Regions from separate parts of the Larkinella sp. VNQ87 genome, predicted to be linked through region 2. Evidence: riboswitches for the same ligand, from Rfam matches in the RefSeq annotation. Region 2 holds a riboswitch; the other holds the start of a gene.
What was found. Region 2 has a riboswitch for S-adenosylmethionine ahead of metH (methionine synthase). Riboswitches for the same ligand answer to the same signal wherever they lie in the genome.
Positions count from the first base shown of each region.

Region 1: it holds a riboswitch for S-adenosylmethionine, as region 2 does, so the genes downstream of both, ACO2Q8_RS25680 (O-acetylhomoserine aminocarboxypropyltransferase/cysteine synthase family protein) here and metH (methionine synthase) in region 2, are expected to answer to the same signal.

Region 1 covers NZ_JBMSDT010000017.1:118,586-127,133, forward strand. The annotation lists gene ACO2Q8_RS25680 (O-acetylhomoserine aminocarboxypropyltransferase/cysteine synthase family protein) at 1-1,121, opposite strand, end outside; SAM riboswitch class I at 1,354-1,472, opposite strand; gene ACO2Q8_RS25685 (Gfo/Idh/MocA family protein) at 1,699-3,177, opposite strand; gene ACO2Q8_RS25690 (DUF721 domain-containing protein) at 3,438-3,764, shown strand; gene ACO2Q8_RS25695 (S66 peptidase family protein) at 3,771-4,691, shown strand; gene ACO2Q8_RS25700 (four helix bundle protein) at 4,802-5,164, shown strand; gene ACO2Q8_RS25705 (amidohydrolase) at 5,279-6,619, opposite strand; gene ACO2Q8_RS25710 (SusC/RagA family TonB-linked outer membrane protein) at 6,826-8,548, shown strand, end outside.
Region 2 covers NZ_JBMSDT010000002.1:241,405-249,952, forward strand. The annotation lists gene ACO2Q8_RS03560 (polysaccharide biosynthesis protein) at 1-1,586, shown strand, start outside; gene ACO2Q8_RS03565 (response regulator) at 1,634-2,263, shown strand; gene ACO2Q8_RS03570 (hypothetical protein) at 2,366-2,890, opposite strand; gene ACO2Q8_RS03575 (PadR family transcriptional regulator) at 2,924-3,277, opposite strand; gene metH (methionine synthase) at 3,416-7,195, opposite strand; SAM riboswitch class I at 7,306-7,413, opposite strand; gene ACO2Q8_RS03585 (SxtJ family membrane protein) at 7,496-7,858, opposite strand; gene ACO2Q8_RS03590 (DUF5989 family protein) at 7,877-8,026, opposite strand; gene ACO2Q8_RS03595 (SGNH/GDSL hydrolase family protein) at 8,058-8,548, opposite strand, start outside.

The sequences.
Region 1 (8,548 bases), on a different contig from region 2:
GCTAAGTGGCTGATCAACTTCAGGTTATCGATAAAGGTATCGGCCGCTTCCTTCCCGGCTTTCAGTTTGAACGACAGAACGCCCCCAAAACCGCGTTTCAGGTATTTCTGGGCCAGCGTGTGGTACGGGCTGCTGGCCAATCCCGGGTAAAAGACCTTCTCGACCTGCTCGTGCTGCTCCAGCCACTGCGCAATCGCCAGGGCGTTCTGCACCGTCCGGTCGACACGCAGCGACAGCGTTTCAACGCCTTGCAGGAATAAAAACGAGTTGAATGGGCTCAGGGCCGGGCCCCAGTCGCGCAGCCCTTCGACCCGGGCGCGGATGATGAACTGGATATTGCCAAACGGGCCGCCGATGCCGAACACATCGTTGAATATTAGGCCGTGGTAGCCTTCGGCGGGTTCGGTAAACTGCGGAAATTTGCCGTTCCCCCAGTTGTAATTCCCGCTATCGACAATGACGCCCCCGATGCTCGTGCCGTGGCCACCGATCCACTTGGTCGCCGACTCAACCACCACAGCCGCGCCGTGTTCGATGGGTCGGAACAGATAACCGCCCGCACCGAAGGTGTTGTCGACAATCAACGGCAAGTCGTGTTTCTGAGCCAGGGCGGCAAAGGCCTCAAAATCCGGAATGTTAAACTCCGGGTTCCCGATGGTTTCCAGGTAAATAGCCTTGGTCTTTTCGTCGATTAGCCGCTCAAAGCTCTCCACTTTATCGCCATCTGCAAACCGGGCTTCGATGCCCAGCCGTTTGAACGACACCTTGAACTGGTTGTACGTCCCGCCGTAGAGGTAGGAAGTGGTTACGAAGTTATCTCCGACGCTCAGGATGTTGTTCAGCGCCACAAACTGAGCGGCCTGTCCGGACCCGACGGCCAAAGCGGCCACCCCGCCTTCGAGAGCCGCAATGCGCTTCTCGAACACGTCGGTAGTCGGGTTCATGATCCGGGTGTAAATATTCCCAAACTGCTGTAACGCAAAGAGTTTGGCCCCGTGTTCGGCATTATCGAAAACGTAGGATGAAGTTTGGTAAATGGGAACGGCCCGCGCTTTGGTGGTAGGGTCGGGTTCCTGACCTGCGTGCAGTTGCAGGGTTTCGAAATGCAAAGGGTTTGCCATGTAAGTTGGTGGAATTGTTGACTATGGGTAAAAACGTAGGTCAGCATTCCGGCGGCTGGCCGGAAAGGGCGCACAGATAGATTGTTGCGACGGTTTTTCGTGAAGTTCAGTCACGATAGGCCGCATCAATGATCAACCGAAAGCCGCTCCCGCTTGTCGGTGTGCTCAGCGTGTAGGTGTGTAGTAGCCCACCGGGGGGCATACAGCATCGGATGTGAATCATGGTCAGTTCGATTTATATCTCCTATCAAAATCACCGGAATGATTCCGTAGGCGGGATGTAGCACCTTGCCGCGCGGCAGGTTGCCAGAGGTTCACCGAGCCCGGTCTCTTGCCTCTTCTTTATAAATCAAGCGCAACAATTGGCTGTTGCAAAGGATACGGAGACGTTCCGTATCGGTTTGGAGACTTGATTTGAGCCGCAAGTATAGCGAACGAAGACCGTTGCTCCAAATTTTTTAACAGGAAACCGGATGAAGGACTTTCTTTACTCGCTTCTCCCAAACAGAAAACCTCCTGCTTTACCGTCAAACCGACAGCAAACAGGAGGTTCTACAGGGAAATGATCCGGTTCGTCTTACATCGACAATTTCCAGCCGTCGCGGTATTGCCGCGAAACAAACTGGTTAGCGTCATCGAAGTTGGTGATTTTCATATTCTTACCATCCCAGGTCAACCGCTTACGGCCCGGGTAGGTGAACCCCTTGCCGTCGGCTTTGGGTGTCCGGAGCATGTAACTACGAATGGCCAGGTTACCCATCAGCACGGATTCAGTCAGCGGTCCTGAAAAGTCGAACGACGAGGTTAGTGCTTTGTGTTCTTTGCTGTTAAAACCGGCTTTGCAGGCTTCGGTCCACAGAATCTGATGGCCATTTTCTGGCCAGAACTTGCCATTTTCCGGTTTCGGTTTCGCCGGAGCGACAATTTTCTGGCCGTCTTTGGTGTACAAAATCGGATCGTCGCCGTACATGCCGCAGGCAATCATGCCTTTATCCCCGATCATGAACATCCCGTTTTCGCCATTTTCCGGATACGCTTCGCCGGTTGGCAGCAGATCGGGTTTGAACGGACGGATACCGCCGTCGGACCAAACCAGTTTCACATCGGATTTATTTTTGGCCGAAGCCGGGAATTTCAATTCGACGCGCGAAGAGGGCGGGCAACCTTCGGGATTATACTCCGGCGTCCAGTCTTTGAGGAAAACCGCCCCAACGCTGGTTTCCACCTCGGTCGGATAGCCCAGTCCCAGTACCCGGAACGGAATGTCCATGATGTGACAACCGATGTCGCCGAGTGCACCCGCACCAAAGTTCCACCAACCCCGCCATTTGAAGGGGTGGTAGGCCGGGGTGTAGCCCACTTTCTGGGCGGGTCCGAGCCACAGGTCCCAATCCAGATCGACGGGCGTTTCGCCAGCCGGTTGCGGTACCGGAATACCCTGTGGCCACACGGGACGGTTGGTCCAGATCTGGATTTCGCTCACCTTACCGAGCAGCCCTTTGTCGAACCACTCGACCATCGTTTTCTGCTGCGGGTTCGACGAACCCTGGTTTCCCATCTGCGTCACCACCTTGTATTTGCGGGCCGCTTCGGTCAGCATCCGGGCTTCGTAAATATTGTGCGTCAGCGGTTTTTGCACATAAACGTGTTTTCCGCGCTGCATAGCGGCCATGGCCACCACCGCGTGGGTGTGGTCGGCCGTCGAAACCGTTACGGCGTCGATGGTTTTTCCTTCCTTGTCGAGCATTTCACGGAAGTCCTTGTAGCGCTTGGCATTGGCGTGCTTCGTAAAATTTTCTTTAACGCGGGCCAGCCCCCAATCGACATCGCACAGAGCCACAACGTTATTAGCTCCGTTGTTAAACGAATTGTTGATGTCACTCGACCCTTTTCCACCAAAACCAACGGCGGCCAGGTTCAGTTTATCGCTTGGCGCAATGAAGCCCCGGCCGCCCAGCACATGACGCGGCACGATGAAGAAGCCACTGGCCGCGAGCGCCCCGGCCTGAATAAATTTGCGACGCGATGGTTGCGACGGTTTTTCTGAAGATTGCATAAATCAGATAAGGACTATAGGTATCTCAAGAGTAAATAAAGCTCAAAGTAGGGAAGTTCTACCCGAAAAAGCGAATGTTCGGACGGCATTTCGCATTAATTTAATCAACCCGCCTGGAAATGCGGCTGATTTTCTCCGGTTTCAGCAATATGTACCGCTATTCGGGCAAACCAGACTACCCGACCGGCTAATTTTTTTTGGAAACCGGCTTGCCATTCCTTCCGGTCGTTCGTTACCTTTGTGTCAAGACACCGCATCGTATGGCCCAATACTATCGATTTGACAAAGAAAACGCTTCCCGGAAGCCCGGAACGGTTGCCCTGAAGGACGCAATCGGCCATATGCTGAAGTCGTATCAACTGCAAACCCGCTTCAACGAAACCTACCTTGAAGCCTTCTGGGAGAAAATGATGGGCAAAGCCATTGCCTCCCGCACCAACCGGCTCTATGTCCGGGATCGAAAGCTGCACATTGAGATTAACTCCGCTCCGCTTCGCAACGAACTGGTCATCGCCAAGCAGAAAATGATTCAGCTCATCAACCGCGAAATGGGCACCGATGTGCTAGAAGACATCATTTTTATCTGATCGACCTTGATACGTCCCTCCTTCCTCCAACCCGGCCATCGGGTCGGCGTGATGGCCATGGCCAGTCGGCTGGATTACGAGTCCCTCGAACCGGCTTTCCGGATTTTGCGCGACCAGTGGCAGCTCGATGTCGTTGAAGGCCAGACGCTGTACAGTAGCCACTACCAGTTTGCCGGCGACGATGCCCTGCGCGCCCGGGAACTGCAGCAGATGCTCGATGATCCGACAATCCGGGCAGTTTTTTCGGCCCGGGGCGGTTACGGCAGTTACCGCATCCTCGACCAGCTTGATTTTACCCAGTTTCTCAAAAATCCCAAATGGATCGTCGGCTTCAGCGACATTACGGTCCTGCACTGCCACCTGCACCAACTAGGCATTCAAAGCCTGCACGCCATCATGCCGAAATTGTTTGGTAGTGAAGGCGTTAAGGATTCCCTTGAAACGCTGCGTCAGTGCTTATTTGGCGAAACGGTTGCGCCCTATGCCAGCCCGGCCAATGTCCTGAATCGTCCCGGAACCGCCAGCGGTCCACTCGTCGGTGGTAACCTGACGTTGCTGGTTCATACCCTCTGTACGCCCTCCGACATCGACTTAAGCGGCAAGTTGCTGTTTATTGAAGACATCGACGAAACGTTCTATTCCGTCGACCGAATGCTGATTCAGCTTCGGCGCTCGGGCCGACTGGCCGGTTTGGCCGGACTGGTCGTGGGCCAATTTTCGGAAATGCGCATCAATGAGTCGGCGCCCTTCGGCAAAACCGTTAACGAAATCATTGCCGAGCACGTCGCTTCCTACCGGTTTCCGGTCTGCTTCGATTTCCCGGTCGGCCATGTGGCCCGCAATCTCGCCATGCCCATCGGCCGAGGTGCCACGCTGGAGGTGAGTGAGGAAGGAGGAAAGATGAAGTTTTTGAATAACGAATATTGAATAGCGAATAATGAATAACGAAAACCGTCGGATTTGAATGACTTGGGACAAGTATAATCGTCAAACAAAATAGTGAATGATGATTTTTGAACAACGAATAGCGAGAAGAAATGAGTGAGCGTAAGTTTGATCTGGAAGATCGCCTGATCGACTTCTCTGCCGTGGTAATCGCCGTCGTTGAAGCCTTACCAACTACCAAAGCATCCAGTCATTTGGGTAGCCAGCTTCTTCGATCGGGTACTGCCCCCGCCCTCCATTACGGTGAGGCTCAAAGCGCTGAATCACAAAAAGATTTCATTCACAAAATGAAAGGTGCGCTCAAAGAGCTTCGAGAATCCCGAATTAATCTCAGAATTCTGGACAAAGTAAATCTGCTGAACGAGACCGGTCAGATAACTCTAACAGAATGCACTGAGCTGATTCGAATCTTTAAAAAAAGCATCGAAACCGCCGAGCGCAACCTAAATCGTTAGAATCATCTAGGCAACTTCGTTATTCGTTATTCGTTATTCGTTATTCGTTATTCGTTATTCGTTATTCGTTATTCGTTATTCGTTATTCGTTATTCGTTATTCGTTATTAAAAAATTATTTCCTTTTCCCCACCGTCGCTCCTCCTTTCCACTGCTCCATGTAATCCACCGTCAGGTGGCAGAGTGCTTTGACACCCAGGCCAAAGCCGCTTTCGTCGATGTAAAAATCCGGGGTGTGGTGCGGGGCCGCATCTTCCACTTTTTTGCCTTTCGGCATACCGCCGAGGAAAAAGAAGAAACCGGGCACCTTCTGTTGGAAAAAGGAAAAATCCTCCGCGCCGGTGTCGAGCGGACGAATCAATACGTTTTCTTTCCCGGCCACCGCTTCGAGCGTCGGCACCATCTGATCGGTCAGGGCGGGGTCGTTGTACGTCACCGGATACATGACATCAATCTTCACATCAGCCTTCGCACCGGCGCTTTCCGAGACGTTGGAGGCAATTTCGTTGATCCGGCGGTGAATGGTTTTCTGCATCTCGGGCGTAAACGATCGGATGGTGCCAATCATGTTAACTTCTTCCGGAATGATGTTCTGCCGAATCCCCCCGTGCATCGCGCCGACTGTCACCACCGCCGGGTATTCCGTAATCGGCAGGTTCCGGCTGACGATGGTTTGCAGGCCCATCACAATCTGCGACGAGGTCACAATCGGGTCGACGCCCGACCAGGGTGCCGCGCCGTGCGTCTGCTTTCCTTTCACCTTAATGCTGTAAAAATCGACAGCGGCCATCGTAGCCCCCGGGCGGTATTTGATGGTTCCGACTTCGGTCTGGGAATTGATGTGCAGCCCGAAAATGGCGTCCACCTTCGGATTTTCGAGCACCCCTTCCTTGACCATCAGTTGCGCTCCGCCTTCTTCGCCCGCCGGTGGCCCTTCCTCGGCGGGTTGGAAAATGAATTTCACGGTTCCTTTCAGGTCGTTTTTCACGGAAGCCAGCACCTCGGCCACGCCCATCAGAATGGCGACGTGTGAATCATGTCCGCACGCATGCATCACGCCGGTTTGCTGCCCGTTGAACTCGGTGGTCACGGTCGATTTGAACGGAACATCCACCCGTTCGGTCACGGGCAAACCGTCCATGTCGGCCCGCAGCGCCACCACCGGCCCCGGCTTTCCGCCTTTCAAAATCCCCACGACGCCGGTTTTGGCCACATTGGTTTTTACCTCGATCCCTAACGCATGCAAATGAGCCGCGATTTTAGCCGAAGTTTGAATTTCCCGGTTTCCCAACTCCGGATTCTGGTGAATTTCCCGACGCCAGGTGACCACCTTTTTTTCAAGGCCATCGGCCAATTTGTTCATTTGCGATTTCAGGGTTACTTGCGCATAAATACCCTCTGACGCTAGCAGAAAAACGATTAAAACCCACAAAACTATTCTCTTAGTTTTATTCATAATGGCATTTCAATAAAAGAGATATAAAAGTATCAAAAAATGAGTAAATATTCCTAAGAGGTAATTTTTTACAAAATTTTTGCAAAATCGTATCATGCCATCATTTTTTGAAGCAATTTTGCGAATAACCTAAACAAATGTACAGAACTATGAGAAAATTCTTACCATCCCTTTTGGTATGGTGTACCTTGCTTTCTTTGCCTGTTTTGGCACAGGATCGTACCATTACCGGGAAAATCACTTCATCAGACGACGGCTCCCCGCTTCCGGGAGTGAATGTTCAAATCAAAGGCACCTCACGCGGGACCAACAGCGATGCCGATGGCACCTACCGCCTTACCAACGTGCCAGCCAATGCCAAATTAATTTACAGTTTTATCGGTTTTTCTACGCAGGAAATTGACGCTGGGAATCGCTCGACGATCAACGTTACGCTCCAGATTGATGCCACGAATCTCAGCGAGGTGGTGGTTGTCGGGTACGGTACGCAAAGTAAAAAAACCATCACCGGCGCGGTGTCGTCGGTCGATGGGGCCAGTATCGCCAACAAACCGGTGCAAAGCTTCGACCAGGCGTTGCAGGGCCGAGCGGCCGGGGTGAACATCATTACTCCGAACGGCGTGCTGAACAACGCCCCGGTAATCCGGGTTCGCGGGGTTTCGTCCATCAACGGCAGTTCGTCGCCCCTGATTGTCATCGATGGTTTGCCGATCAACTCCAACGACAACGTGTCGGCGGGCGGTTTTACGGTCAACAACCCGCTGGGCGACATCAATCCTTCGGACATCGAATCGCTGGAAATCCTGAAAGATGCCTCGGCCACGGCCATTTACGGTTCGCGGGCAGCCGCCGGGGTTATTCTCATTACGACTAAAAAAGGCAAAGAAGGCCGCGTTCAGGTAACGTACGACGGCTGGATCGGCGTAACGAGCCCCTTCCGGTTGTTCGACATGCTGGATGCGCAGCAATTCATGGATTACAAGAACCTGGCAGCCCGCAATGCCAATCTGCCGGACCAGTTCTTCCCGTCCTACAACGCCGATGGCAGTCTGGTCAATACCGACTGGTATGATGTCGTTTACCGCACGGGGACGGCCCACAACCACAACCTGAGCGTCAACGGGGGAACGAAGGACACCAAGTATGCTTTCTCTGTCGGCTACACGGACCAGGAAGGGATGCTGAAGAAGAACTCCTTCAGCCGGATGACGGGCCGCATGAACATTTCGCATCAATTGAACAAAGCTATCAAACTCGGTGCCAACATCACCCTGGCCAACAGCAACAACCAGGCACCGAACACCGGGACGACAGGCGCATTCAGCACAGGTGGTCTGGGTCGTCTGCCGCTGGTGCTGGCACCCAACGTAGCCCCCCGCAACCCCGACGGTTCCTACAACATCAACCGGGCGGGCAACAACATGGGTCTGGGCAATAACCTGATCGGCCCGGGTGGTTACTACAACCCGCTGCCGGATCTGGAACTGAGCCGGTTTACGTCGGAAAACAACCACCTGATCGGGAATATTTTTGCGGATGTCAACCTGTTCAAAGGGCTGTCGTTCCGGACCTCGTACGGGATCGACAACACAACCGTCGAAGACATCGACTTCCGGAACAGCATCCACGGCGAAGGCGGTACGGCGGGCGGTCAGGCGTTCAACATTTTCACAAACATCAAGCAGTGGAACTGGCAGAACTACTTTACGTACGACCTGCAACTGGGCAAAAACAACGCGTCGATTGTAGCCGGTAACGAAGTACAGAAATACACGATCAACCGCTGGGGCGGTGCGCGGCAGGGATTGTCCGATCCGTTCTTTACCTCCTACCAGGGTAACTTTACGAGCAACCAGCCCCCATCCGGTAACTTCCAGAGTCAGAACGGTTTGATCTCGTACTTCGCCCGGCTGGATTACAATTTTGATC
Region 2 (8,548 bases):
ACTATGTTCCGGTATCGATTTTGATGATCGATTACGGCTGTGCGCTGGTTGTTTTATCCCTAAGTCGCCTGCTGGTCAAAACGTTTTACTGGCATCTGCGGGCCACCACCCGTCAGGTACCGCAACAACCCATTCTGATCTATGGAGCGGGGCAAACCGGTCTGCTCACCCACAATGCGCTGGCGCAGGACCCGACTCAGCGATACACCGTGCTGGCTTTCATCGATGACAATCCGTACAAGATTCACAAAGTCATTCAGGGCCTGCCCGTCGTTTCACGGCAGGAAGCTTATCAGCGTTATCTCCGGAAGCAGGCAACTCCCCCGCAGGTCCTGCTGGCGATGGGAGCCATCAGCCCTCAGAAAAAAACCGAGATGACCGATTTTTTTCTGCAATACCACGTCCCGGTCAAAACCATCCCGACGGTCGAACAGTGGATCGATGGACGACTGAACGCCTTCCAGATCCGCGACATCCGGATTGAGGATTTGCTGGGCCGCTCACCCATCCGGCTCGACAACAAAGCTGTGCGCCAGCAGCTTAACAACCAGGTCATCCTGGTCACCGGGGCCGCCGGTTCCATCGGCTCTGAACTGATCCGTCAGGTGCTGCGCCAACGTCCGCACACTATCGTGCTGGTCGATCAGGCCGAATCGGCGCTGTTTGACCTGGAATTTAACCTGCGTCGGGAGTTTCAGAAACAAGCCAGCCGGGTCAATATCGTCGTGAAAGTGGCCGACATCTCCGACGAATTCCGGATGCGGCATATTTTCCGGGAAACCCGGCCAATTGTCGTTTTCCACGCGGCCGCTTATAAGCACGTTCCGCTGATGGAAGAACACCCCTACGAAGCCGTCCGGGTGAACGTCCTGGGAACGCAGATCGTGGCCGACCTCTCACTGAAGTTTGGTGTTCGAACGTTCGTCATGATCTCAACCGATAAAGCCGTCAACCCGACCAATGTCATGGGGGCCACCAAACGCCTGGCCGAGATGTACGTGCAGAGTCTGAACCACCCGGACCCGGCCCTGCGCCAAACCCGGTTTATTGCCACCCGGTTTGGGAATGTGCTGGGTTCCAATGGCTCGGTCGTCACGGTTTTCCGCCAGCAAATTCAGTCGGGCGGGCCGGTAACGGTCACGCATCCCGATATCATCCGGTATTTCATGACCATTCCGGAAGCCTGTCAGCTCGTGCTGGAAGCAGGAGCGATGGGCAAAGGCGGTGAAGTTTTCGTCTTCGATATGGGCGAACCGGTGAAGATCGTCGAGCTGGCCCGGAAGATGATTCATCTGTCGGGCTTCACCGTCGATAAGGACATTCAGATTGAGTTTACCGGCTTACGACCGGGTGAGAAGTTGTACGAAGAACTGTTGAACGATAACGAAAATACGCTGCCGACGCACCACCCCAAGATCATGATTGCTCAGGTAGTGGCTCCGGAAGCGGACGAAATGAGGGCCACACTCGAACAGTTACGGTATCTGTTGCTGAACGGCACCGACACCCAACTCGTCGCGACGCTCAAACACCTGATTCCGGAATACATCAGCAACAATTCGGTTTTCGCAGCCCTCGACTATTGAAACCGGGTGCATCCTCTCTGACCAACACCATTCAACTCCGAAAAACGATGTACAAAATCTTATTAGTCGACGATCACTCCATCGTACGTTCAGGCATCCGGCTGCTGTTGAAGGAACAGTACGGCGGTATTCTGATCGATGAAGCCCGTAATGGCAGCCAGGCCTTCAGCAAGATCATGGATCAGGTGTACGACCTGATTATCATGGACATCAACATGCCCAATACCGACACGTTCAGCCTGTTGCAAAACGTGCGGGCGATTGTTCCGGATGTGCCCATCATGATTTTCACGATCATGACCGAGTATGCGTTTGCCAAGCGGTATTTACAATTAGGGGTAAAAGGATACATCAGCAAGCAGGCCGAAGATGGCGAGATCCTCAAAGCTGTACACACCATCTTACGGGGAAAGCTCGCCATTTGTCCCGACCTGCTGGAGCAAATGGCCGACGATACGCACTTCCGGAAAGAAGTGGATCCATTCGGCCTGTTGTCGAACCGGGAGTTGGAAATCGCCTACCATCTGGTCAAAGGCCGTTCGGTGAGTTACATCGCCGACACGCTGAATATCCACACCTCGACCGTTGGAACGCATAAAGCCCGGATTTTCAACAAGTTAAAAGTAGACAATGTGGTGGTCATGAAAGACCTGGCCACCCAGTACCGGCTTATCTAGTCCTACGCTCGTACACCCAAAAGAACAGCGGCAACCCTGCCGAATGGTGGGTTGCCGCTGTCGTATTTCTCACAAACGCTAGCCGACGCACGGGCGGTTTTTCTACCGCGCTATTCGGTATTTCTGCTGAATCCGTTGCCGGACGCAGGTGCCGACGGCCACCGAAAAGCTGATCAGGCCAGCCATCCAGACCAACCCCCAAACACTCAGATACGACCATTTTCCGGCATTAAAGCTCGTCAGCAGGGACATGATCATCAGGACCAGTCCGACCGTCATCAGCAGGGCCGTCCGCAGTGAATTCCGGTATTCCATTCGCAAATCATAGGCTCCGTAGGCCTTGTTCCGGAATTGAAAAACAATGTCGTCCAGATTCGCCTGCCGGAGCTGCTCTTCACTCATCGTCAGCTCAATTTGGTACGTTTTGCGCAGGTGTTTGACGGCCTTCGCATTCGCTTCGAGCTGTACTTTTTCCACCGCCGTTTCAAACGGAAGACCAATCCACATGTAATGCTCCACCTCACAAGCCAGGTGATCCAGGAGTTCTTCGAACAGGGCTTCGTCCGTACCGCTCCAGACCAGATGGCGGTATAATGTATCCAGTTGCTGCGGGTTGAGCTTTTCCATAATCAGATCAGGTTTAGGCCAGCGAATCGGCGATTAATTGCCCAGCGACAAGGCGGGAGCAGGTTGGAGGAGATGTTTCATTACTTCAACAAAACGCTCAAAATCAGACACCTTCTGAACCGCCGTTTCGTTTCCTTTGGGCGTCAGGGTATAATATTTGCGGAGTCGACCGTCGACTTCCACCGACTCGGTGATCAATAATCCTTCCTGTTGCAGTTTGTGCAAAACCGGATACAAAGCGCCGAAGGTCAGCACAACTTCCCCCTGCGTCCGCTCCTTGACGGATTGCGTAATTTCATAGCCATACATCCGGCCGCGTTCGGTCAGCAGTTTCAATACGATGGTTTTCAGGGTACCCCGTAAAAACTCATTACCTGATGGTTCCATGTTTTTACCTGATTCTAATTCGTTCCTATTCTTCTTGCCAGTAAATATATATAGGATTCCGATATATCCAATAAAAAAAGGGAAAACTTTCGAGCGAAAGTTTTCCCTTTTTCAACAAACCCCTGCGGGGTTGGGGCATCAGGCGTCGTAGGCTAAAACCGGGGCCAGCCAGCGCTCCACGTCCTCGACGGGCATGTTCTTGCGGTGGGCGTAGTGCAGCACCTGATCCTTGCTGATTTTCCCGACCGCAAAATACCGGGATTCCGGGTGTGAGAAGTAAAAACCGCTCACCGACGAAGCGGGGTACATGGCAAAACTTTCGGTCAGTTCAATGCCGATTTCACCCGCATTCAGCAGTTCGAACAAGGTCGCTTTCTCGGTATGATCGGGGCAGGCCGGGTAGCCCGGTGCGGGCCGAATGCCCCGGTATTCTTCCTTGATCAACTCCTCGTTAGATAGAGTTTCGCCCACGGCATACGGCCAGAATTCGGTCCGGACGCGCTTGTGCATCAACTCGGCGAAGGCTTCGGCCAGCCGGTCGGCAATGGCCTTGATCATGATGCTGTTGTAGTCGTCGTGATCCCGCTCGAATTCCTCGATCAGCTTCTCAATGCCGATGCCCGCCGTAACGGCAAAACCGCCGATGTAATCCGTATGGCCGGTTTCGAGCGGAGCGACAAAGTCCGACAAACAGAAGTTGGGCAAACCGGGTGCTTTCTGGTTCTGTTGCCGCAAGAAATGCAGGACGGTTTTGGTATCGTACACCAATTCACCCACCGATTTCTCCTGACCCGCTTCGGCCAGCCGACTGAGTTTGTACTCCACGTGCGTGTGCGAACCGTGCCGCTCGCAGGGCACTTCGTGGGCAATCTCTTCAAACTCGTGCAGCAGAATATCGTCTTCCGCCGAGTTGGCCGGGAAAAACCCAACGACCGCTTTGGCTTTCAGCAGTTTCTCGTCAATTACCCGTTGCAACAGCCGGTTTGCATCGTCAAATAACCGTTGGGCTTCCTTACCAACGACGGCATCCTCGAAAATTTTGGGGTATTTCCCGTGCAACTGCCAGGTCTGGAAAAACGGCGTCCAGTCGATGTACTCCGCGATTTCTTTCAGTGAATAATCCGGGAAGTACCGATTGCCCAGGAATTGCGGTTTTACCGGCTCAAAGGCCGACCAGTCGATGGCGGTTTTGTTTTTACGAGCCGCATCGATGCTCAGGTAATTTTTATCCTGCTTCCGTTTGGCGTGATCGGCCCGTAGCTTGACGTATTCGGCCTTGATTTCCTGAAAGACCAGATCGCGCGTCGTTTCCTGCTCGCTCGTCAACCGACCGGCTACGGGCACGCTCCGGCTGGCATCCAGCACGTGAATGACCGGCCCCGAATAATGCGGATCGATCTTGACGGCGGTGTGAATCCGGGAAGTAGTGGCCCCGCCAATCAGCAGCGGGATCTTGAAGCCCTGCCGCTCCATCTCTTTGGCGACACCCACCATCTCGTCGAGCGAGGGCGTAATCAAGCCGCTCAGGCCAATAATATCGACGTTGTGTTTTTTGGCTTCGTCCAGAATTTTCTGGGTCGGCACCATCACGCCCAGGTCGATGATTTCGTAGTTATTACAGCCCAGCACAACGCCGACGATGTTTTTGCCAATATCGTGTACGTCGCCTTTGACGGTTGCCAGCAGAATTTTACCAGCCGCCCGGGCACCCTCCTGCTTGCTGGCTTCGATAAACGGCAAGAGGTAAGCCACGGCTTTTTTCATCACCCGCGCCGACTTCACGACCTGCGGCAGGAACATTTTTCCCTCGCCGAACAGATCGCCGACCACGTTCATGCCGTCCATCAGCGGGCCTTCAATCACTTCAATCGGGCGCTCAAACTGTTGGCGGGCTTCTTCGGTATCCTGATCGATGTAGTCCGTAATCCCGCGAACCAGGGCGTGTTTCAGCCGCTCGGCCACCGGTTCGAGCCGCCAGCTTTCGTCCTGCACCACTTCTTTGCCCTTCGCCTTGACGGTTTCGGCAAACTCGACCAGCCGCTCCGTCGCGTCGGGTCGGCGGTTCAGGATCACGTCTTCGCAGCGTTCGAGCAGGTCTTTCGGGATTTCGTCGTACACCGCCAACTGCCCGGCGTTCACGATGCCCATGTCCATCCCGGCTTTGATGGCGTGGTACAGAAAAACCGAGTGCATCGCTTCCCGCACGACTTCGTTGCCCCGGAACGAAAACGAAATATTGGAAACCCCACCGCTCACCTTCGCCAGCGGCAGGTTCTGTTTGATCCAGCGGGTGGCATTGATGAAATCGACGGCGTAGTTGTTATGCTCTTCGATGCCGGTTGCTACGGTCAGGATGTTGGGGTCAAAAATGATGTCCTGGGCCGAAAAACCAACTTTATCGACCAGAATCCGGTAGGCCCGTTCGCAGATTTCGATCCGGCGCTCGTAATTATCGGCCTGCCCCACTTCGTCAAACGCCATCACCACCGCAGCGGCTCCGTAGCGTTTGATCAGGTTGGCCCGCTCGATAAACGCTTCTTCACCTTCTTTGAGCGAAATCGAGTTCACAATGGCTTTCCCCTGCACGCACTTCAACCCGGCTTCGATCACTTCCCACTTCGAGGAGTCGATCATGATCGGCACGCGCGCAATATCCGGTTCCGACGCAATCAGGTTCAGGAACGTCGTCATCACTTCCACCGAATCGAGCATGCCCTCGTCCATGTTCACGTCGATCACCTGGGCACCGTTCTCGACCTGCTGCCGGGCCACGGCCAGAGCCGCGTCATAATCTCCGGCTTTGATCAAACGCGCAAATGCCTTCGAACCGGTTACGTTGGTCCGTTCCCCGACGTTGACAAAGTTGGTAAGTTCCGTGATTTTCAACGGTTCCAGACCGCTCAGTTTCTGGTACGGTTCCGGATGCGGTTTCGGGCGCGGTTTGTACTTCGCCACGGCCTGGGCAATGGCCCGGATGTGATCGGGCGTCGAACCGCAGCAACCGCCCACGATGTTTACAAAACCGTCCTGCACGAAGCCCTCGATCTGGGCCGCCATTTCGTCGGGCGACTGATCGTATTCGCCCATTTCGTTGGGCAAACCGGCATTCGGGTAGGCCGAGGTAAAAAACGGCGACTCTTTCGCCAGCGTTTGTACATACGGCCGCAGCAGTTCGGCCCCCATCGCACAGTTCAGCCCGATGCTAAGCAGCGGCAGGTGCGAGACCGAATACAGAAAAGCCTCCGTCGTCTGGCCCGAGAGTGTCCGGCCCGACGCATCGGTGATCGTGCCCGACACCATGATCGGCAGCGGTTTTTGGCCTTTGTCTGTAAAATATTTGTCGATGGCAAACAGGGCGGCTTTCGCGTTGAGCGTATCTGTAATCGTTTCGATCAGCAGCAGATCGGCCCCACCTTCGACCAGACCCGACACCTGGGTGTAAAACGCTTCCACGAGTTGGTCGAACGTAATGGCCCGGTAGCCGGGGTTGTTCACGTCGGGCGACATGGACGCCAACCGCGTGGTCGGCCCCATCGCCCCGGCCACAAACCGGGGTTTGGCGGGGTTCAGGCGGGTGACCTCCTCGGCTACTTCCTTCGCGATTTTCGCCGACTGGTAGTTCAGTTCGTACACCAGTTCCTCCATGTGGTAGTCGGCCATCGCGACCCACGTACCGCTGAAAGTGTTGGTTTCTATAATGTCCGAACCGGCGTCCAGGTACTGGCGGTGAATTTCTTTGATAATGTGCGGCTGCGTGATCGACAACAGGTCGTTATTGCCCTTCAGCTCGTGGGGCCAGTCGGCGAAGCGCGTGCCGCGATAATCTTCTTCGGTGAGCTTATAGCGTTGAATCATCGTGCCCATGGCTCCGTCGAGCAGCAGGATGCGCTGTTGAAGAAGGTCGGTAATTTTTTCCAAGTTCGTGTACTGGTTATAGCGATTGCTCACAGTAAATCAACCTTTATGACAAAAAGGTGCAAATACAACGTAACGGCTTATCGAAGAAAGGAAGCGGGGCGCAGGCTTTCAACTTATCTTTCCCCGTCGCCGGGGCGGAATTTGGCACCTTTTTCAGGGGGTCTGACTGGTTGCCAAGACATCATCGGGTCCAATCCCTCCGTCTTTCTCGATAAGCGTTGGACAAAAATAAGAAAAGAGCCGGTTTTTGCCAAAACGATTCGTTCAGGTCAAAAACCGGCTCCGCACGGAAAAAATTCCTTACCAGGTTTGTTCAAGATCTTCTTTCGTGTACAGATGATTCCGCTCGTGGTACAAGGAGCCTTCGTCGGCCCGCCGGATCGACAGCGGATTTTTAGCCGATAGCCGGTAAAGCAGGGCAATCGGCAGCAGAAAGACCCAGAATACCACCGTCAGAATGATTTTTCCGTTGATGGAACCCAGAATTTCGGCCAGTTTGAACCACAGCCAGACAATGCCGTTGCCGATGGCCGGAATAAACAGACTCAGCACGCCCACGGCAGCCGCAGCGTACAACCAGTAGACGGATTTAAAAATAAAATACAAAACAACCAGCCCGGTTACAATGACCAACTGGGCCTTGACACGCTCCAACTGACTCATACGATCGGTGAATTCCGGTTAGAACAATGTATAAATAAAAGGAGCTACCGCCGATCCACCGCCGATCACCAGAATGACGCCGATCAACAGTAAAAGCAGAATAATCGGTGCCAACCACCATTTTTTGCGCTGGCTCAAAAATCCGAAGATGTCTTTAACAAAGTCCATTTTTGTATACAGTATAGCAGGTGAATAAAATTTATTGATTTACAACAAGGGTTTGCGGTTTTATTCGTTGAAACAGGGCTTCTCCGACGCGTTGATTAACGATGGCGCTGGCATGAAAATCATTCCGGCCCACAATGCGGTCGTCCGGATCAATGTCTTTGATGAGCGTGCCGACCTCCAGTACCGGGACGTTGTTCCGTCGGAAAAAGTCAACCACCGGTCGGGTATACGTCGTCGTTTTCTCCAGATTGTGCGAGAACGGAAAGAGCACTACATATAGCGGGATCTTATTTACCTGGCAATACGTCATAAACTTACTCAGGTCGCTCAGGTGGCTATTCATGATTTTAGGATCAGTATATACCTTCTTCGCGTAGTCTTCAAAAGGCGCGACTCCGCTCCCGTGGGGTAATTGCCAATACACATAGTTGAGTAGATACGAGTTTTTGAACAGAATGCGGAGCGGCCCCGGAAGGTCACTGAAGGGCTGAAACACCGCAGGAAAGACACCAAAATCCCGTG